One region of the Rhizobium sp. UGM030330-04 genome, then DNA from elsewhere that is predicted to be linked to it. Evidence: predicted binding sites of a transcription regulator. Region 1 holds the regulator's gene; each other region holds the start of a gene.
What was found. The regulator LexA, encoded in region 1, represses DNA repair genes until DNA is damaged. The targets are predictions, from matches to a motif close to TGTTCNNNNTGTGTTCNG.
Positions count from the first base shown of each region.

Region 1 (7,419 bases):
TATACAACAAAGACACGGCCGCAGGGTTTCGTTTATGGCCAGTGGCAAAGAGCATTGCTCTTACCGGAACAGCCCGTGCCGCCGGCCATCGTCAAAACCGGGACGGCACCGACCCGTGTGGCTTTCGCTGCAAGGCCGAAACTGACCTCGCAGGAGCTGAGCACCGTTGCACGGCAGATGACGGCGGCCCTGAAAGATGCCGAGCCGGGTGTCTTCACCTGCATGAGAGGCATATGGTGCGTGGCGCGGGCGGGCAGCGGCGAATGGATCGTCGTTCTTGAGGACGGCCGGTTTGCCGGAAAAGCCTGCGACATCGCCGATATAGTCGTTGTTTCCCGCAGAACCTCGTTTTCGCAGTGCCGCTCGGGAGCGTTGCTGCTCAACCGTGATATTCTGCGGCGTATCGGTTCGGTGGAAATGAACTTTGCGGGCAGCGAGCAGTCCGCGGTGGTCGGAAGGCTGCGCGCAGCCATCGCAGGGGCGGACAGGCCGTGGAGCGAACACCGCTATTATGACTGGAAGAGCGGCCGTTTCGAGCACGATGTACCCGAAAAGGTCCGGCAGTTGCTGGCGACGTCGCAGTGACCATCGCCAGCACAGGTCCTCAGGCCTTCAGGCGAAGATCGGCAGTCAACTCGCCAATACCGCCGATCTCCTCTTCATGCGCCGTATCGCGCCAGATTTCCTTCAATCCGGCCTCATACCATTCGCGCATGGCGGGCAGGGCGAGCAGCCGGTCGCAATAGGTTTTCGCGCCCGGTGAAAGATCGGCACCGTAGGTCTGGAAACGGAATGCGACAGGGCAAAAGAAAGCGTCCACCGCCGTGAATTTCTGACCGGCAAGGTAGGGGCCGCCGAATTTTGTCAGCCCTTCGCTCCACAGCGTATCGATGCGCTTGATATCGGCCGCAAGCCCGGCATCGCCGCCTTTCGGCTTGACCCGAATGCCGACCGACATCGGATAGAGATTGCGCAGCGAGGAAAAGCCGGCATGCATTTCGCTCGCAGCCGAACGCGACCATGCCCGGGCCTGCTTGTCGCTCGCCCAGATACCCTGATGTCTTTCCGCCAGATATTCGGCGATCGACAGCGATTCCCATATCGTCACTCCCTCGTCGACAAGGCAGGGCACCTTGCCCGTCGGCGAAAAGTTGGAAAAGGCGACGCCTTCGCCGAACGGAACGAGTTTCTCATCGAAGGCGATACCGAGCGTGCGCATCAGGACCCACGGCCGCAGCGACCATGAGGAATAGTTCTTGTTGGCGATATAAAGATCATACATGGCTTGTCTCCCGGATATGACGCGCATTTCTATACCTGTCGGAGCGCTGCGGAATATCGAAAATAATCCATGGCACCCATAAACGCCTTTGATGAGTGGCGGCGGGCTGCTCAACGATCAATGTCAGCATTCAAGTGACGGATGGGCGTCAAGCCCATCACGCAGGCCGGATACCTCGCAGCGTTACCGAAATTCCATGCGGATGACGCACGGAACGCAACAGGCCGGGCTAAAATCGAAGCCGCAATATCATATGAAGACCGCAACCGATGCTCAGCGGTACGGAATGAAACTGCTCCCGGGATGAATGTGTCAGCCCGGTTTCCGCATAGTCAGCCAACGAGCGAAATTGCCGCCATCCTCAATGGATGTCTCTTCACCAGGGCGATGTTCGCCCCGAGAAGATGGCGGCCTGTACGGATCAATGGTAACGGCGGATCAGTCCGACCAGTTTGCCCTGAATTTTCACCCGGTCCGGCCCGAATATGCGGGTCTCATAGGCAGGATTGGCCGCTTCCAGCGCGATGGAGGCGCCCTTGCGGCGGAAGCGCTTCAGCGTCGCTTCCTCGTCATCCACCAGCGCCACGACAATATCGCCGGGGCTGGCGGTATTGCCATTGCGGATGATGACGGTGTCACCATCGAAAATGCCGGCCTCGATCATCGAATCGCCCTTGACCTCGAGAGCGTAATGTTCGCCCGAGCCCAGCATGTCCACCGGTACGGCCACATCATGGGTATTGTTCTGGATGGCGGAAATCGGAACGCCGGCGGCAATACGGCCCATGACCGGCACGGTAACGGCGCCGCCGAGATCGTTGGCGGGCGCCTTGGGGGCAGGGGCCGGTTCCGGCGCTTTTGGCTTGCCGAGACTGCCTTCGATGACGCTCGGTGAAAAGCCGCGCTGCGGCCGCGCACCCGGCGTATAGGCCTCAGGCAACTTGATCACTTCCAGCGCTCGCGCCCTATTCGGTAGCCGGCGAATGAATCCGCGCTCTTCGAGGGCGGTGATCAGCCGGTGGATGCCGGATTTGGAGGCAAGATCGAGTGCGTCCTTCATTTCATCGAAGGAGGGCGGCACGCCGGACTCTTTCATTCGTTCATGAATGAAGAGAAGCAATTCCTGCTGTTTGCGCGTGAGCATGAGGAAAACACCCTTGAGAATCGTAGTGGAGATCGCGAAACAAATACAGAACGAACACTATATGTTCCATATGTGTTCCGCAATCCCCTAAAATTTCGTGAAGCTGCCATCTGTTGTTTTGATGATTTGCCTGAAAGCACGCAATTGTGCTTTTCTGCCGCTGGGACTGTTCCGGTGTCGCCTTGCCGGACCCGACAGCAGGAAGCAGGAAAATGACGAAACCCTATCGCGTCGACCATCTCGTACTGCCCGTCGAGCGTCTCGACGTCGCCGCCAATCGCCTTGCAAACCTTGGGTTTACGGTCGCGCCGGCGGCTCTCCATCCGTTCGGCACACACAATGCCTGTGTTTTTTTCTCCGACGGCACCTATCTGGAGCCGCTCGCAATTGCTGACCCGGCTAAATATAACGCCTCGATTGGCAGAGGAGATGTCTTCACCGGGCGGGATCATGCCTTTCGGAAACACGTCGGAGGGGAGGGTTTTTCCGCTCTCGTCGCTGCAACCGAAGACGCCCTTGGGGATCACGACCGATTCGTGGCCTCCGGCCTGACGGCCGGTAATGTCTTTGAATTTTCGCGTCCGGTCAAAATGCCGGACGGTTCGCAGAGCGAGGCAGCCTTCCGGCTGGCTTTTGCTGCGAGCGGTTCCGCTGAGGATTTCTTCCTGTTCAGCTGCCAGCGGCTGCAGGCCTTGCCGGGCGACCGCTCGGCGCTGGAGCGCCATGCCAATGGTGTGTCCGGTCTCAGCGAGATCGTCTTGTTTGTCGGTGATGATCCGAATGCCGCACGCCTGATAGAGACGGTTTTTGGCTGCGGCGGCAAAATATCACCGGACGGTGATGTGGTTTTCGCAACCGGCAATGCGTGCATAAGATTGACTGAGAAGCCAGTCTTCAATGGATATGCGCTGAATGTTGCCGGGCAGGGTGATGCTGGACTGCGCGGCGCGGGCATCGTCCTTTCCGTCGGCGATCTTGCCGTGACAGCGGCGGCGCTTGCTGCTAATGGCGTGTTCTGCATGGAAACGGGCGGCCGTCTGGTGGTGCCCGCAGCACCCGGCCAGGGCGTTGCCTTCGCCTTCGAGGAAAAATAATGAGCGTTACGAACAATCTCAAAGTCACCGCCGGCGACGGCGCCAGCAAAGTTTCTTTCTCCAACAGCGAGCGCTTTTCGCTGATTGCCGGCCCGTGCCAGATGGAAAGCCGCGAACATGCATTCATGATCGCCGGCGTCCTGAAGGAGCTTTGTGACAAACTTGGAATCGGGCTTGTCTATAAATCCTCCTTCGACAAGGCGAACCGTACCTCGCTTTCCGGCAAGCGCGGCATCGGCCTTGAGAACGCCATGCAGGTCTTCGCCGATCTCAAGAAGGAGTTCGGTTTTCCTGTCCTGACCGACATTCACACCGAAGAGCAATGCGCCATCGTTTCCGAAGTGGTGGATGTGCTGCAGATCCCGGCCTTTCTCAGCCGTCAGACCGATCTTCTCGTTGCCGCCGCGAAAACCGGCCGCGTCATCAATGTCAAGAAGGGTCAGTTTCTGGCCCCCTGGGACATGAAGAATGTTCTGGCCAAGCTGAACGACAGCGGTAATCCGAATGTGCTTCTGTGCGAGCGCGGCGCCTCCTTCGGTTATAATACGCTGGTCTCCGACATGCGCTCGCTGCCGATCATGGCCTCGCTGGGTGCGCCCGTTGTCTTCGACGCCACCCATTCCGTGCAGCAGCCGGGCGGGCAGGGCGGTTCCACCGGTGGCCAGCGCGAATTCGTCGAGACGCTGGCGCGCGCGGCCGTGGCCGTCGGCGTGGCCGGCCTCTTCATCGAGACCCATGAGGACCCGGACAATGCGCCTTCCGACGGTCCCAACATGGTTCACCTGAAGGACATGCCGAAACTGCTCGAAAAGCTCCTGGCCTTCGACACCATCACCAAAGCCTGAAGAACCGGCGCGGTTCGTGCCAATCGATTTTAAATGGCGGGCGCTCCGTTTCTGCCGCCCGCCGTCATTGTAATTTCTTCGCCATCGTCTAAGACAGGCGACGGAAAATATCTGTTCCATTCCCAAGGGAGAGACCATGACTGCCATTACCGATATCATCGCGCGCGAAATCCTCGACAGCCGCGGCAACCCGACCGTTGAAGTCGATGTTTATCTCGAAGACGGCTCCATGGGCCGCGCCGCCGTTCCTTCGGGCGCCTCCACCGGTGCGCATGAAGCGGTTGAGCTGCGCGATGGCGGCAAGCGTTATCTCGGCAAGGGCGTGGAAAAGGCAGTCGAAGCCGTCAATACGGAAATCTTCGACGCCATCGGCGGTTTCGATGCCGAGAACCAGATCCAGATCGACCAGACGATGATCGCGCTTGACGGTACGCCGAACAAGTCGCGTATTGGCGCCAACGCCATTCTCGGTGTATCGCTTGCCGTCGCCAAGGCTGCGGCTGAAGCTTCCGGCCTGCCGCTTTACCGTTATGTCGGCGGCCCGAACGCGCATCTGCTGCCGGTTCCGATGATGAACATCATCAATGGCGGCGCCCATGCCGACAACCCGATCGACTTTCAGGAATTCATGATCCTGCCGGTCGGCGCGGAGAACATCCGCGAAGCCGTGCGCATGGGTTCTGAAGTGTTCCATACGCTGAAGAAAGAACTGTCCGCTCAGGGCCACAACACCAATGTCGGTGATGAGGGCGGTTTCGCACCGGGTCTCGAAAGCGCGCCGGCAGCGCTCGATTTCATCATGAAGTCGATCGAAAAGGCTGGCTATCGTCCGGGCGAGGACATGTATGTCGGCCTCGACTGTGCATCGACCGAATTCTTCAAGAACGGCAAATACGTTCTCGAAGGTGAAGGCCGTACGCTGGAATCCGGCGCAATGGCTGAATACCTCGCGGAGCTCGTTGCCAAGTACCCGATCATCTCCATCGAAGACGGCATGGCTGAAGACGACTGGGACGGCTGGAAGGCGCTCACCGATCTGATCGGCAATAAGTGCCAGCTGGTCGGCGACGACCTCTTCGTCACCAACTCCGCTCGCCTTCGCGATGGTATCAAGATGGGTGTCGCAAACTCCATCCTCGTCAAGGTCAACCAGATCGGTTCGCTTTCTGAAACGCTGGACGCAGTCGAAACGGCGCACAAGGCCGGCTACACCGCCGTCATGTCGCACCGTTCGGGCGAAACGGAAGATTCCACCATCGCCGACCTCGCGGTTGCCACGAACTGCGGTCAGATCAAGACCGGTTCGCTCGCCCGTTCCGACCGGCTCGCGAAATACAACCAGCTGATCCGCATCGAGGAAATGCTGGGTCCGCAGGCTGCCTACGCTGGCCGTTCCATTCTGCGCGGATAATTCGCGTCTGGTTTTACGATGCAGCCCGCCGCTTTGGCGGGCTCATTTCAGGGGTGAGCGGTATCATCCGCACTCCGTCACCCCGGACTTGATCCGGGGTCCAGCGTGATCAAGTCCTTGATCGCGGGAGACTCTTTCACGGCGCAGACGCGCCGTGGCTGGATGCCGGATCAAGTCCGGCATGACGAGGTTTCTTCTGGCGTCGTCACCGTTCTAAGCCCGCCTCCCGGCGGGCTTTTTCATGCCCATTTGCCGATTGGAATTTAAGGTCAACGGATAGTTAAACAATCCGGCTTAGTCTTCAGACTCACGTTATGCGTTTTAAGGCTTCTCTGCGGCATGTGGACCAGACATCATAAAAAGAGACGATTCGGCCGTTTGATCGTTCCGGCCATCACGATCGCTTTTCTTTCCTATTTCGGGTATCATTCCATCCATGGCGACTTCGGCCTTCAGGCGACGGAGCGGCTGGAGCGGCAGCGTCTTGCCCGCACTGCGGAGCTTGCAAAGCTGACGCAGGCGCGCACGGCACTGGAACGGCAGGTGGAATTGTTGAGTGACGGTTCGCTGGAGCGGGACATGATCGATGAGATTTCCCGTTACCAGCTGAATATGTCGCGTACGGACGAAATCGTCATCATGAACACATATTTCTAATTAACCGAAATCAGGTTAATTTAACATTTGTGATTTATTCACAGCATCTTAGCGTGAATATGTGCCATGCGTTTAAAGCATTGCTGCATGGCATTTTCTTGCATATGGTACGCGCCACTCTATCCATTCAAACGGCAACTCAGGGAGGGATGAATGGCGCCGCGAAAACCAGCGACCGTATCCGGCCGCAAGACAACGGCAAAGTCCGCAACCGAATTCACCGGCAAGAACAGCCCGGACTTCTCGAAGGAAGAAGAGCTTCACGCTTATCGTGAAATGCTTCTGATCCGCCGTTTCGAAGAAAAGGCCGGCCAGCTTTATGGCATGGGCTTCATCGGTGGTTTCTGTCACCTCTATATCGGTCAGGAAGCTGTCGTCGTCGGCATGCAGATGTCGCAGAAGGAAGGTGATCAGGTCATCACCGCTTACCGCGACCACGGCCATATGCTCGCACTCGGCATGAGCGCCCGCGGCGTCATGGCCGAACTGACCGGCCGCAAGGGCGGTCTGTCGAAGGGCAAGGGCGGCTCGATGCACATGTTCTCCAAGGAGAAACATTTCTACGGCGGCCACGGCATCGTCGGTGCGCAGGTCTCACTCGGCACCGGTCTTGCCTTCGCCAACCGCTATCGCGGCAACGACAATGTCTCCGTGACCTATTTCGGTGACGGCGCCGCCAACCAGGGCCAGGTCTACGAGAGCTTCAACATGGCTGCTCTCTGGAAACTGCCAATCATCTATATCGTTGAAAACAATCGTTATGCGATGGGCACCTCGACCGCCCGCGCCACCGCCCAGTCGAACTACTCGCTGCGCGGCCAGTCCTTCGGCATCCCCGGCATCCAGGTGGATGGTATGGATGTGCGCGCCGTCAAGGCCGCCGCCGATCAGGCGCTGGAACATTGCCGTTCCGGCAAGGGTCCGATCATTCTGGAAATGCTGACCTACCGTTATCGCGGTCACTCCATGTCCGACCCGGCGAAATA
Region 1 covers NZ_QKML01000012.1:77,426-84,844, reverse strand. Annotated here, with positions in the region: gene N434_RS18455 (ComEC/Rec2 family competence protein) at 1-585, shown strand, start outside; gene N434_RS18450 (glutathione S-transferase family protein) at 605-1,282, opposite strand; gene lexA (transcriptional repressor LexA) at 1,704-2,426, opposite strand; gene N434_RS18440 (VOC family protein) at 2,639-3,520, shown strand; gene kdsA (3-deoxy-8-phosphooctulonate synthase) at 3,520-4,365, shown strand; gene eno (phosphopyruvate hydratase) at 4,502-5,776, shown strand; gene N434_RS18425 (FtsB family cell division protein) at 6,116-6,433, shown strand; gene pdhA (pyruvate dehydrogenase (acetyl-transferring) E1 component subunit alpha) at 6,587-7,419, shown strand, end outside.

Region 2 (7,419 bases), on a different contig from region 1:
CGGGGTCTAACCACACCCGCCTGCCCGTCAGAACCCTCAGACCGCTTTTACGTGAGGCCAGGTTTCCGCCCGTCCGCCCGGATGGGCGGGAGAGCCGATTGTTTTTGCCCGGCAATTTCGCTATGGATCTGGCAGCTTTTCCGGGAAACACGATCATGACACTGACGACCCTTTTTGCCTATGCCACCGCCCTCTTCATCGCCGCCGCCATTCCCGGCCCCGGCATGACGGCGATCGTGGCGCGGGCGCTGGGTTCGGGCTTTCGGGAAACCTTCTTCATGGGCCTCGGACTGGTGCTGGGCGACATGATCTACCTGACCGGCGTGATATTGGGGCTGGCCTTCGTCGCACAGACCTTTCAGGAGGCCTTCATGGTCCTGAAATTCGCCGGCGCGGCCTATCTCCTTTATATCGCCTGGAAGCTGTGGACCGCCGGCCTGCTGCCGCAGGACCTGAAGGCAAAAAAGAGCACCAGCATGCCCATGTCCTTCCTGTCCGGCCTGCTGATCACCCTCGGCAATCCGAAAACCATGCTGTTTTATGTGGCGCTGGTGCCAACGCTGATCGACATCCGCATGATTGGACCATCTGAATATGCGACCCTTCTCGCGCTTACTTTCGTCGTGCTGATGGCCGTTCTCCTGCCTTACATCCTGCTTGCGGCCAAGGCGCGCAACCTGCTGAAGCGGCCGAGCGCCTTGACAATTCTCAACCGCACGGCGGCAGGCATTCTGGCCGGAACGGCGACCATGATCGCCATCCGCAGCACCTAAAATAATTTCGTGCATTTATCTGGTTTATCGGGAAATTTTTCCGGTGAACCCGCCATATAAGGATGAACGTTCGCTAGCCTGACAGGGCGATTGCTCCTATTCTGCCGCTCAAATATTGCGGTCACTATTCTGTGGCCTTCATACGGGAGAGCATCATGCCTGAAGCCAGAAAGCCCGGACGCGGACGCGTCTATTCCTCGATTACGGAAACTATCGGCGATACGCCGATCGTGCGGCTGGACAAGCTGGCGAAAGAAAAGGGCGTGAAGGCCAACCTGCTTGCCAAGCTGGAGTTTTTCAATCCCATCGCTTCCGTGAAGGACCGCATCGGCGTCGCCATGATCGAAGCGCTGGAAGCGCAGGGCAAGATCACCCCCGGCAAAACGACGCTGGTGGAACCGACATCAGGAAATACCGGCATTGCGCTTGCCTTCGCTGCCGCCGCCAAGGGTTACAAGCTGATCCTGACCATGCCTGAAACCATGTCGGTCGAGCGCCGGAAGATGCTGGCCCTGCTCGGCGCCGAACTGGTGCTGACCGAAGGCCCGAAGGGCATGAAGGGCGCAATCGCCAAGGCGCAGGAACTGGCCGAGACCCTGCCTGACGCGATCATTCCGCAGCAATTCGAAAACCCCGCCAATCCGGAAATTCACCGCAAGACGACCGCGGAAGAAATCTGGAACGATACCGACGGCACGGTCGATATTCTCGTTTCCGGCATCGGTACGGGTGGGACGATCACCGGCACGGGCCAGGTGCTTAAATCCCGCAAACCGGATGTGAAGGTCATTGCGGTCGAGCCCGCAGACAGCCCGGTTCTTTCCGGCGGCAACCCCGGCCCGCACAAGATTCAGGGCATCGGCGCCGGTTTTGCGCCTGCGATCCTCGACACGGGCATTTATGACGAGATCGTCACCGTGACCAATGACGAGGCTTTCGAAATCGCACGTCTGGCGGCAAGACTCGAAGGCGTGCCGGTCGGCATCTCCTCCGGCGCGGCACTGGCGGCGGCGATCAAGGTCGGCGCGCGCGAAGAAAATGCCGGCAAGAATATCGTCGTCATCGTTCCTTCCTTTGCGGAACGTTACCTTTCGACCGCGCTTTTCGAGGGCCTTGGGCTCTAACCACTCCAGTCGGTACGCGCAATGGCGAACCAAAGGAACCAATACTTCAATATGCCGCCGGCACCGCTGGCGGCATATTGGTTTTAAGGTCGCCTCGCATTCGACCGAATTCGCGCGATGCCCTTCAAACCCTGCTTTCGCATCTGCTTATCGCAAAAAAGGGAGAGCTTTCGGGAGCATGTCTCCAAACTCTTCCAGCAGAGCGTGCAAGCATCACGGCTCTAAGCCGCTGTCCGCAGCCTCTCACCCGCGATACGGTACGAGACAGCTTCCGCTACGTGGATGCGGCCGACCGTCTGTTTTCCATCCAGATCGGCCAATGTGCGCGCGACCTTGAGAATACGGTGATAACCGCGTGCGGAAAATTTCAGCCGTTCGGCGGCATCGCGCAGCAATTGCAGTCCGGATGCATCCGGTTCGGCGTATTTTTCGATCAAAGTCGTCGTACAGCGGGCATTGGTGCAGATGGCAGGAAATCCCGCCGACGCATAACGCTCCTGCTGGGCAAGGCGCGCCCGGGCCACACGGGCCGCAACCGCCGCACTCGGCTCAGATGCAACGGGGCAGATAAGATCGGTAGCGGAAACGGCGGGAACGTCGATGCGGATATCGATACGATCCAGTAGCGGACCGGAAATACGGGCCTGATAGTCGGTCACACAGCGCGGCCCTCTGGCGCAGGTGAAGCCCGGCTCTCCGGCCATGCCGCAGCGGCAGGGGTTCATGGCTGCCACGAGCTGGATTTCTGCCGGATAGCTGACGCGGTGATTGGCGCGTGCGATGATGCATTCTCCGGTTTCCAGCGGCTGACGCAGCGCATCCAGCACCTGCGGTGAGAATTCCGGGAATTCATCGAGAAAAAGAACACCGTGATGAGCAAGCGAGGTCTCGCCCGGCTTGGCGCGCAGCCCGCCGCCGATCAGTGCCGCCATGGTGGCGGAATGGTGCGGTGTGCGAAACGGCCTGCGGTCCGAAAGCTTGCCACCCGATAATTGGCCGGCGATGGAATGAACCATCGACACTTCCAGCAGTTCCGCCGCCTCAAGTGGCGGCAGGATGGAGGGCAGACGGGCGGCGAGCATGGATTTGCCAGAACCGGGCGGACCGACCATCAGCAGATTGTGACCGCCGGCCGCCGCCACCTCCAGCGCTCGGCGGGCGCTCTCCTGTCCTTTGATATCCGCCAGATCCGGTAAATTGACCGGATTGGCGCGGATGGCGGGTGTCGGGCGCGACAGGAGCTGGGTGCCGCGAAAATGATTGGCAAGCGCTATGAGGCTGCGCGGGGCGAGAATATCGATACCGGCACCGGCCCAGGCCGCCTCCGGCCCGCTTTCAGCCGGGCAGATCAGGCCCTTGCCGAGAGCATTGGCACCCATGGCGGCCGGCAGAACGCCTGAAACCGTGCCGATGGTGCCATCGAGATTGAGTTCGCCGAGAACCACATATTGGCCAAGCGCTTCCGCCGGTATGGCGCCCAACGCGGCCATGAGGCCCAGAGCAATGGGAAGATCGAAATGCGATCCTTCCTTTGGCAGATCGGCGGGTGCGAGATTGACGGTGACTTTTTTCGCCGGCAAGGCCAGTCCCGAGGCGTGCAGGGCGGCCTGCACCCGCTCCCGGCTTTCAGCCACCGCCTTGTCCGGCAGGCCGACAATCTGGATGCCGACCTTTCCGGGCGCGACCATGACCTGCACCTCGACGGGCACACCCTCCATGCCCTGAAATGCAACCGTATTGACCCGTGCCACCATGGCCTGCCCCCGCAAACCGGCCGCACCATCAAAGCTTCATGCCCCGGCGGCCATCCACAAGCAACGTGCCACAGGATAAAGAATAAAACAAGAACATCCAGCGAACAATTTCTCGTTGGCGATGTATTTTAGTTGTATCTAGTTGTACTCGCGGAACAAAACTGGATCGGCAAGGGGCGCGTCAGAGATCCTGAGATTCGCGCTTTTTCTCGATCGCGTCCCACAACAGGCTTGCGACATCGGCACCACCGAATTTCCGCACTTCGCGAATGCCAGTGGGCGAGGTGACGTTGATTTCCGTCATGTAGTCGCCGATCACATCGATGCCGACAAAGAGGAAACCACGCTCGCGCAAGGCCGGACCGATGCGGCGGCAGATTTCCTTTTCGCGCGCCGTCAGCTCCGTCGGTTCCGGCCGGCCGCCGGCATGCATGTTGGAGCGGGCGTCATTTTCCGCCGGCACGCGGTTGATCGCGCCCACCGGCTCGCCATCCACCAGGAGAATGCGCTTGTCGCCCTTGCGGACGTCAGGCAGATATTGCTGGGCGATGTAAGGCTCGCGGAACATCTGGCCGAACATCTCCAGCAGCGAGGAGAAATTGCGGTCGTCGCGCGCCGAATGGAAGACGCCTGCGCCGCCATTGCCATAAAGCGGCTTGAGGATGATATCGCCCATTTCATTGCGGAAGCGGGCGATTTCCGCCACATCCTTGGTGATCAACGTCTGCGGCATCAGGTCGGCGAATTCGGTGACGAAGATCTTTTCCGGCGAGTTGCGCACCCAGGCTGGGTCGTTGACGACAAGCGTTTTGGGATGAATGCGTTCCAGCAGATGGGTCGAGGTGATGTAAGCCATGTCGAAGGGCGGATCCTGACGCAGATGGATGACATCCATGGTCGAGAGATCGACACGTTCCGGCTCAGACAGCGAAAAATGATCGCCCTTGATGTCGCGCAGTTCCATCTGCTCGACGGTGGCGTAGATTTTGCCGTCACGCATGGAAAGACGCTCTGGCGTATAGTGGAACAGCCGGTATCCGCGCGCCTGCGCCTCAAGGCTCATGGCGAAGGTGGAGTCACCGGCGATATTGATGCCGGAGACATGATCCATCTGGATCGCGACGTTCTTGATCTTCGCCATGCGCATGTTCCTCTTGCAGCATACGGACGCTTCGCCGGCCCGCCGTGCCCATTGCCTCGTCTTTTCAAGCTTCCCGGCAGGACCGGGCGAGACCCGGAAATGCTTCAGAAAACCCTGAAGATGTAGGGCAGCGGCCATTCAAAGGCAACTGCTGCAAGTGGTGCCGTGTGTGAGTTTTATTGAACCTTCACAATTCTGCCGAGGGAGCCACGCGGGCTCTCATCGGCAGCAAAATCGTCACCGGCTCAGGCCGCCAGCTTGTAGGAACTACCAGAAAACAGCTTGTTCTTGACACGATAGGCCAGGGCAAGCGCCTTGGGGAAGGGGCGGCGCATGAAGGCAACCTTGCGAACATAGTCATCGACCCGCCATGTGGCCCACGTTCCAGCCCGGAAATAGGCGACATCACCAACCCGCAGGATGCTGACCGAACCGTCTTCGGCCGTCACATGTACTTCGCCTTCCAGAATATAGACGGTTTCGTCCCAGCCGAAGAACCAGCGGAATTCGCCCGCAGTGCAATCCCACATGGCGGTGCTGGAAGCACGGTCGCCGCTTCGGGAGTGATCCGCCGCACGCGCCTCAGGGTTGCCGGAAATGATCCAGTCCGGATTGATGGGGGCCGACTGAAGCCGCAGATCGGTGCAGGACGCGCTGACAACGGCTTCGTCTTTTTGTCTGCGCAGATAGGCCGGCAATATCGGCACTGTGCGGATTGCCATGGTTGCAGCCGCCGCGAACATCATTTTGAACGACATATGAGAAAACCCCCGTGAAATATTGGAGGCCTTCTATCATCGGGATCGTAACAAAGCGGTTTTGACAATCGGCGCAATTTTAGCCATCGCGCCGATTTCCTGCGATACGTTCAGGCCGTAGCCAGCTGAGCGGGCTGCGCGCCAACCTGTTCCGCCTTGCCGGCGATACGCTTGCCGGTTTCGCTGGAAAAGAAGTGCAGCTTCTCCGGCGCGATCGTGACCGACAGAGCGGCGGGAACATCGACATCCGGCGGGAAAGCCACCGTCAGGCTCTGGTCGCCGATCGCGCCGTGCACCAGGCGCTGTGAACCCAGCTCCTCGATATAATCGACGCGGAGTGCGAAGCCCTGCTCACCCGCCGCGGCGAGGCGGAAATCCTCCGCACGCATGCCTACCGTCACCGGCCCGGAGGCAGGCGCAAAACCATTCAGCGCAAACAGCGAAGGACCGATAGCGAGGCTGTCACCATGCAATTCGCCATCCAGCAGGTTCATGGCGGGAGAGCCGATGAAGCTGGCAACGAAGGTGGAGGCGGGCGTGTGATAGACATCCAGCGGCGCGCCGATCTGTTCGATGCGGCCGCCATTCAGTACAACAAGACGATCGGCCAGCGTCATCGCTTCCAGCTGATCGTGGGTGACGTAGATCGAGGTGGTGCCGAGGCGTTTTTGCAGGCGCTTGATCTCGCCGCGCATCGAGACGCGCAGCTTGGCATCGAGGTTCGACAGAGGCTCATCGAACAAGAAGGCGGCCGGTTTGCGCACGATGGCGCGGCCCATGGCGACACGCTGCCGCTGACCGCCGGAAAGGGCGCGCGGCTTGCGATCCAGATAGGGTTCGAGCTGCAGCATACGCGCGGCTTCAGCCACGCGCGCATCGATCTCCGCCTTTGGTGTCTTGCGGTTCTTCAGCCCGTATTCGAGGTTCTGGCGTACCGACATATGCGGGTAAAGCGCGTAATTCTGGAACACCATGGCGATATCGCGGTCGGCGGGATCGGCCTGATTGACCACCCGGTCGCCGATCTTCACCGTGCCTTCGGAAATATCCTCAAGGCCGGCGACCATGCGCAGAAGCGTGGACTTGCCGCAGCCGGACGGGCCGACGAGAACGATGAACTCGCCGTCCCGGATATCGATATCGACGTGATGCACGGCGCGCACGCCGCCATGATAATCCTTGCAGACCTGACTGATTTCGATCGCGGCCATTTCGGTCTCCTTATTTATCGCTCTCGGTGAGGCCCTTGATGAACCAGCGCTGGAAAATGACGACGATCAGAACCGGCGGCAGCATGGCCAGAACGGCAAGCGCGAAAGCTTCGTTGTAATCGGGAATTTGCGAACCGACCCAGACCTGCAGGATCGACTTGATGCCGCGCATCAGGGTGAAGAAACTCTCATCCGTCGTCATCAGCATGGGCCAGAGATACTGGTTCCAGCCATAAACGAACATGATGATGAAGATCGCCGCCATCATGGTGCGCGACAGCGGAATGATCACGTCGATGAAGAACTTGAACGGCCCAGCCCCGTCGATACGGGCGGCCTCCAGCAATTCTTCCGGAATGGATTTGAAGAACTGCCGGAAATAGAAGGTGCCCGTCGCCGAGGCGAGAAGCGGCACGATCAAGCCGGTATAGGAGTTCAACAGGCCGAGTTTGCTCATCACCTCGTAGGACGGCATGATGCGCACTTCAAGCGGCAACAGCAGCGTCGTGAAAATGATCCAGAAGGCGAGCGTCGCAAAGCGGAAGCGGAAATAGACGATCGCATAGGCCGCCGTCATCGACAGGACGATCTTGCCGACGGCAAAACCAATGCCGAGGATCAGCGAGTTGATCACCATGTTGAGGCCGGTGATCTGCCC
Region 2 covers NZ_QKML01000001.1:344,905-352,323, forward strand. Annotated here, with positions in the region: gene dut (dUTP diphosphatase) at 1-10, shown strand, start outside; gene N434_RS01695 (LysE family translocator) at 156-773, shown strand; gene cysK (cysteine synthase A) at 929-1,897, shown strand; gene N434_RS01705 (YifB family Mg chelatase-like AAA ATPase) at 2,119-3,651, opposite strand; gene gshB (glutathione synthase) at 3,833-4,792, opposite strand; gene N434_RS01715 (cupin domain-containing protein) at 5,038-5,550, opposite strand; gene N434_RS01720 (sn-glycerol-3-phosphate import ATP-binding protein UgpC) at 5,661-6,761, opposite strand; gene ugpE (sn-glycerol-3-phosphate ABC transporter permease UgpE) at 6,772-7,419, opposite strand, start outside.
Region 2: a site for LexA is predicted at 3,730-3,747, ahead of N434_RS01705 (YifB family Mg chelatase-like AAA ATPase). Genes of this name have one in related genera too.

Region 3 (7,419 bases), on a different contig from region 1:
AAAGGAGTGTTACAGCCGGGGCACGCCGGGTGGATTTACTGAACCCGGCCGCCAATTACTTCAGGAATTTTTCCGCCACCGTCTCGGGAAGGCGCCTTGGCCGGCCATTGGCATTGATGACGGCGATGATGACCTTGGCGGCGACCAGCAGTGTTTCACCACGCCGGATTTCCTGATTGAGCACCATTTTTGCGCCGCCAGCCTTTTCGGTAACGGTGGTGATGGTCAACACGTCATCCATCCGCGCCGGGGTCTTGAAATCGATCTCCATGCGATGAACGACGAAGACAAGGCCCTCCTCGTCAGCGGTCAGAAGCGCGCTCTGCTCGCAGCCGAGGCAACGCAGATAATCGGTACGGCCGCGCTCGAGGAAATGCAGGTAGCGCGCGTGATACACGAGACCGGAAAAATCCGTATCCTCATAATAGACGCGCTGTGTCAGGCGGTGCCCATGTTCGATGAGTTCGCCGGAAAGCGGAACTACAAGCTCGCTCATAATGTCTCCTTGGTAAGTGCGTCCGCATCGATGCCACCTTCGCGGACGATGAGATGCTCATGGCGCGGCGGCAGCACCTCAATGCGGTCTGCAATAAAACGAGGCCTGAGATCGTGCTCCAGCAGAGTGGAGGATTGCGCGCGCAACCAGCGGAACTCCACCTCGACACCGTCCAGCACCCGGTGAGCGATGTCGCTTTCATGAAAGGGAAACGGCTGATGAAGCGACACCAGATAATAAAACGCCAGCTCATGCGCGGCATAATCGCCGTAAGCAAAAAAATTCTCGGCGGACCATAAAAGGCGTTCGACCGAACAATCTCGCTCAAGCTCCTCGCCGATTTCGCGGATGATGGTTTCCTCCGAGCTTTCGCCGATTTCCGCCCGTCCGCCCGGCAGGGCCCAGTAACTGTCCGTTGTGCCGCGCTGAGCGAGAACATGGCCGTTCTGGAAGATCAACGCCGCCACGCGCATGCTGAAAAGCTGCGGCTTGCGGTCCAGCCGGATCATGTGGCGTTCGGGGGCAAAAGTCATTTATCGTCCAGATCGCCGTCATGCCAGACGAGATGTCTTGTGGTCTGGGGCAGGTGTTCTATTTCGTCGGCGATGAAATAGGGCGGAATATCCAGTTCCGTCAACGCCTCACGCGTTGCCGCAACCCAGCGGAATTCCAGTTCGTTGTCGCCATCCTGAACCCGGTGGATGATGTCTGTCGGATGAAAGGCCAGCGTCTCCGGCAGGTCCATCAGGTAATAAAAGCCGAGTTCGTGCCAGTCCTTGCCTTCATAATGGAAGAAATTTTCGACCGCCCAGAGCAGCCGCCCGACCTTGGCCTCGACGCCAAGCTCCTCCACCATTTCACGCGCCAGCGTTTCCTCGGAGCGTTCGCCCATTTCGGCGCGACCGCCCGGAAAGGTCCAGAATTTTTCATGCGACGCCCGGTGCACCAGCACATGGCCATCACGAAACGCCAGACCCGCAACGCGCATCTGGAAGATGCGCTTCGGCTTGAATTTCATGCGGATGCGAGTGTCCTGGCTTTTGTTATCATGCGTCATCATGCTGGCCTGTGGGCTGGAAACATCAAATCATCTTCCGTCCACCCTAACCCATCCATCTCTTCTTTTCTCGCCTTTGCATCATCTCCCACAATGAATTCATCCAATTGCGGCGGCTTTATCGCCGTGCCGGACAGCATGGCATGCGCCTGCCCGCGATGATGCGTCTGATGCTGGAAAAGATGGGAGAGGACATCGTCGCAACGATCCTGCTGGATACGCGCGCCACGATGGATATTGACCGTGGCCACGAGGCCGCCTTCATCGAGCCCATCGACAAAGGCGATCAGCACCTCGTCAAGTTCCGTCTGGGCGCTGTGCAGTTCCGCCATGGTGGCGAAGGGCTCCTCTTCGGCAAAGGCCGCCAGACCAAGCGTTCCACCCTGCAGGGCATCGATATAGAAGCGGTCAACGGTGTAGATGTGGTTCAGCGTCGCCCTGAGAGTGGGGAAAAAACTGACGCGCGGAGCGATGAACGCCTCCTGCGAAAGCTGCAGACAGGCCTGATGCAGTCGAAAATTGGCCAGCCGGTTGTTGCGAGCGAGTTTGCGGAAAATCCGCAGCGGATCGTAAGGCATCGACATCCCTCCTTGAGTACCGGATGACGGCGTTGTTCAATCAGCCCGCTCAAGCTCCGGTCTGCTTTTCAGAACCTTTGTGCCATCTTCCTGTTCGATCAGAAAAGCGGGCTCGTCCTTGCTCGGTTTCCGCTTGATCGTGGAGCCGGCGATTGTGCGCTCAATCGTCCTCCAGCGTCAGCCGGAACTGCGCGGCCTCGAGATCCTTCGGCGGCTGCATGCCGAGATGTTTCCAGGCGGTTGCGGTCAGAATACGCCCGCGTGGCGTGCGCTGGATGAAACCCTGCTGGATCATATAGGGTTCGATGATGTCCTCAATGGCATCGCGCGGCTCAGACAGGCCCGCCGCGATGGTTTCGATGCCAACGGGACCGCCGCCAAAATTGACGGCGATCATGGTGAGATAACGCATATCCAGCTGGTCGAGGCCCATATTGTCGACTAGAAGCCGCGTCAAAGCCTCGTCAGCAATCTCACGCGTGACGGCTTCCGCCCGCGCCACTTCCGCGAAATCGCGCACACGGCGCAATAACCGTCCGGCAATGCGTGGCGTGCCACGAGCGCGCCTTGCCACCTCACGCGCGCCCTCATCGGTCATGTTCAGCCCCATCAGCCGCGCCCCGCGCCGGACGATCAGTTCCAGCTCGTCGACGGTGTAAAAAGCCAGCCGGACGGGAATGCCGAAACGGTCGCGCAGCGGTGTCGTCAGCAGGCCAAGGCGGGTCGTGGCGGCAACAAGGGTGAATTTGGAGAGGTCGATCTTTACCGAGCGCGCCGCCGGCCCCTCGCCGATGATGAGGTCGAGCTGGAAATCCTCCATGGCGGGGTAGAGGATTTCTTCCACCGCTGGGTTGAGGCGGTGAATTTCGTCGATGAAGAGGACATCGCGTTCTTCCAGATTCGTCAGAAGCGCTGCAAGATCGCCTGCCTTGGCAATGACCGGCCCCGAGGTGGACTTGAAGTTGACGCCAAGCTCCTTGGCCATGATCTGCGCCAGCGTCGTCTTGCCGAGACCGGGCGGGCCGACGAACAGCACGTGATCCAGCGCCTCGCCACGGTTCTTGGCGGCCTCGATGAACACCTTGAGATTGGCGCGGGCCTCCGCCTGGCCGGTAAAATCATCCAGCGACTGCGGGCGCAGCGTGGTGTCGATATCCTCACCGCGCTTTTCCGGGGTAATCAGTCTTTCCGCATCGCTCATTCAGGGCATTCCATTGTTATAGCCGAATTCATCAGGTAACCGCCGCCGCTATATCATGACTATCGCAACAAGGCGCTTCACGAAATTCAGGATATGCATGGGCTCCACGTGCGCCTGACAAGCCGTTCTTACCGCGAAAGCTCCTTTAGCCCCAGCCGGATCAGCTTGGCGCTATCGCCGCCCTCACCGCCATTCTTCAGCGCGGCGGCAACCGCATTGGCGGCCTGGTCACGCGAATAGCCGAGATTAGTGAGCGCTGAGACGGCATCTGCCACCGGCGCGGAAGCAACGCCTTCGCCAAGCTCCTGCTTGAGCCCGATGGACGCCGAAGCCTCTCCCGCAAAGGCGGGTGCCTTGTTGCGAAGTTCGGTCACAAGACGCACGGCCACCTTCGGCCCGACGCCGGGTGCGCGTGAGATCATCGTTTTGTCCTGTAGCGCAATGGCATTGGCGAGTTCGGATGGCGAGAGCGTGGAAAGGACGGCCAAGGCCACTTTCGAGCCCACACCCTGCACGCTCTGCAGCAGATTGAACCATTCCCGCTCCAGTGCCGAGAGAAAGCCGAACAGTTTCAGCTGATCCTCACGCACATAGGTTTCGATGAACAGCACCACCGCCTCCCCGACGGAGCCGATTTTCGACAGCGTGCGCGCCGAACAATAGGCGACGTAACAAACGCCGTGCACATCCACCAGCACGTAATCCGCGCCGATTTCCTCGATGCTGCCCTTCAATTTTCCGATCATGATGCCGCCCGCTCAGTAAGACTTATATTCAACCGGCCGCCAGCAGCCGCCGCATCCTGTCACCACCGCGATTATGGGCGTGGCAGATGGCGATGGCGAGCGCGTCCGCCGCATCGTTACCCTTGAATTCGGCCTTCGGCATCAGGATTTTCAGCATCATGTGAATTTGCTGCTTTTCGCCGTGCCCGACGCCTATGACGGCCTTCTTGACCGCATTCGGCGCATATTCGAAGACCGGCAAGCCAGCGCGTGCCGGCACCAGCATGGCGATGCCGCGCGCCTGACCGAGTTTCAGCGTGGCGACAGCATCCTTGTTCACGAAGGTCTGCTCCACCGCCGCCTCATCGGGCTGATGGCTGTGCACGATGTCCGCCAGCCCGTCATGCAGCTGGCATAGCCGGGAGGCGAGATCCATATCGCCATCCGACGTCACCGTGCCGGAAGCGACAAACCGCAGGCTGTTGCCGAGGGTGTCGATGACACCCCAGCCGGTGCGCCGCAGCCCGGGATCGATGCCGATGATTCGAATCGTCTTTTGCATGAGTTACCTTATCTTTCCGGCTGCGACCCTGCCAGCGATAAGTGAACAAAACGACAACATTGATCAAATTTGCAGTGCAGCATTTACCTCTGCTTAAACCGCGTACCGCATTGTTCCCCACAAAATCAAAAAAGGGGAGCTGCGGACATGATGATCCGCAGCACAATATGTTCGCCATATCAGCCGTCCGATGGCGCCATCCGTGATGGCGCGGGAACTGATCCGGCATTGGGGGCTGCATCGGCCATGCTGAACCGTTTTCATTCCATATCCACCAAGGTGCTGGTGATTTTCCTGGCACTTATGGCGATCTCCACCGGCGCTCTGACGCTTCTCGGCTATCAAAGCAGCAGCGGCGTTCTCGAGGAACAGGCGTCGAAATCCATGGAGAGCATTCTCGTCTTTCGCGGCGACATGCTCCAGGAGCGTCTTGAGCAGCTGAAAACGCAGGCGGATTCCATCGCCAAGATCGAATCCCTGCAGATGGCTGTCGTCTCCATGCGCAGCGGCTGGGCGACCGTGCAGAAGAATTCCGGTGATGCGAAGGCGGAACTGCAGCGCGTCTTCGTCAAGGAAAACCCATTCGGCGACAGGGAAAAACTGATCAAACCGGAAAGCCCGAGCGGCTTTTATTATTCCACCCATGAAAAAACCCAGACGGATATAGCCGGTTATCTTCAGGGAACACCGTTCAGCGACGTTCTCTTCATCGATCCCGCCGGCACGGTCTATTATTCCTATCTGAAGGGACGAGCTTTCGGGGAGACCGTCAAGGACGGCACCTTCGCGGAAAGCGGCCTCGGTACGGCCTTCGCGCAAGGCGCGGCGAACGCCGAAAAGGCGGTCAACGATGTTGCGCAGACCAGTTTCTCCGGCCTGCGGATCGATGCGGCGACGAAAGAAGCCGGTATTTATTTCGGCGTTCCGGTCGTCAAATTCGGTGCGTTCAAGGGCATCGTCCTCTTCCAGGTCAAGGAAGGCGTTTTCAGCCAGATTCTGACGAAAGGCGTCGTAGCGGGCAGTTCGGAACAATCCGCGATCATATCCGCCGATGGCAAGGTTCTTGGCGTTGAGGGCGACAGGCTGATCAGCCTCGACCCGGCCATCTACGATTTCCACGGCGACGCCCTGAACGCGGCGGGCATGACCATCGCCAAGATCGACCGCGCGGATGGCGAAGCCAATGCCTATGCCCGCCCCTTCTCTTTCTCCGGTGAAAAATACCTCGCGGTGGAAAGCATGTTGCGCAGCGAGTTGAACGCCGGCTCCATCTCGATTGCCGGCACGCTTGCCGTGATCGGCCTTTGCGTTCTCGCCGCCATGTGCGCGACGACGGCCTTTTTCGCACGCCGTCTTTTCGCCCCACTGGAAAAGCTTGCCGGCCTGACCGGCGAGGTAGCCGCCGGCCGTCTCGATGCCGAAATCGGCAATCAGGATCGGAAGGACGAAATTGGCCGCATGGCGCGTGCGCTCGGCAGTTTCCGTGAAAAACTCATCCTGCAGCGGGAGATGGAAGAAACCGCATCGCGCACCCGGGAAGAAGCCGAAACGGCCCGGCGCGCGCATCTTGCGGAACGGGAGGCAGAGGCCGGCACCCTGCAGATGGTCGTGCAGTCGCTGGATGAGGGGCTCGATCGGCTGGCGAATGGCAATCTCGCCTATCGCATAGATACCGTTTTCCCCGATGATCTCGAAAGCCTGCGCCACAACTTCAACACCGCGCTTGCCCGGCTCAGTGAAACCATGGAGGCCATTGGCGGCAATTCGGCCGCCGTTCGTGGCGGCTCCGAGGAGATGCGGGTGGGGGCAGACCAGCTGGCGGAACGCACCGAGCGGCAGGCAGCCTCCATCACCGAAACGGCAAGCGCCATCAAGGCAATCACGGAAGCCGTCCGCGACCAGATCGAACGCGCCGAACAGGCAACGCGGATCGCCCGCGACGCCAGCACGGAGGCAACGGCTTCGAGCCGCGTGATGGAGCAGACCATCGCCGCCATGGAGGCGATCCAGACCTCATCGCGCCAGATCAACCAGATCATCGGCGTTATCGATGAAATCGCCTTCCAGACCAACCTTCTCGCGCTCAATGCCGGTGTGGAGGCCGCGCGTGCCGGCGACGCAGGCAAGGGTTTTGCCGTCGTGGCGCAGGAAGTGCGCGAACTGGCGCAGCGTTCGGCCGCCGCCGCAAAGGAAATCACCAGCCTTCTGAAGCGCTCCACAGACGAGGTTTCCGCCGGCGTGGCGCTAGTGGAAAAGGCAGGTGCTTCGCTGACCGGCATCGGCATACACGTGCAGACCATCAGCACGCGTATCGAAGAAATCATGGAGTCTACCCGCGAGGAGGCGCACACGCTTTCGGAAATCAACAGCACCGTCACCAGCCTCGACACCATGACCCAGCAGAACGCCGCCATGGTGGAGGAAACGACGGCCGCCATTCACAATCTCGCCTCCGAGGCGGGTGAAATGGACGGCAGGCTCGGGCAGTTCATATTGGCTTCGGAGAACGAAGCCGCAGGATATCGCGAAAACAGGCAATTCAGGCGGGCGGGTTAAGACCGGTCCAGCCGACAAAATACCGGGGCCTCTTCGGAGGCCCCAATTTTTTTGAACCATCCTTCAATTCTGCGCGACTTCTCTGGTAAATCGGGACACGCGCCTTACATCCGCAGCAAAGATTTAAATTTCGCAGGAGCGTCGGATGATCCCCTTTTCCATTCTCGACCTGTCGCCGATCGGCGAAGGCGAGAGCGTCAGCGAGGCGCTTGAAAATTCCCGCCGAATGGCGATCAAGGCCGAG
Region 3 covers NZ_QKML01000007.1:49,220-56,638, forward strand. Annotated here, with positions in the region: gene ybgC (tol-pal system-associated acyl-CoA thioesterase) at 56-496, opposite strand; gene N434_RS12265 (NUDIX hydrolase) at 493-1,029, opposite strand; gene N434_RS12270 (NUDIX hydrolase) at 1,026-1,553, opposite strand; gene N434_RS12275 (DinB family protein) at 1,553-2,131, opposite strand; gene N434_RS26200 (HVA1 family protein) at 2,168-2,296, opposite strand; gene ruvB (Holliday junction branch migration DNA helicase RuvB) at 2,292-3,332, opposite strand; gene ruvA (Holliday junction branch migration protein RuvA) at 3,461-4,078, opposite strand; gene ruvC (crossover junction endodeoxyribonuclease RuvC) at 4,107-4,619, opposite strand; gene N434_RS12295 (methyl-accepting chemotaxis protein) at 4,866-7,175, shown strand; gene N434_RS12300 (LLM class flavin-dependent oxidoreductase) at 7,321-7,419, shown strand, end outside.
Region 3: a site for LexA is predicted at 4,661-4,678, ahead of ruvC (crossover junction endodeoxyribonuclease RuvC). Genes of this name have one in related genera too.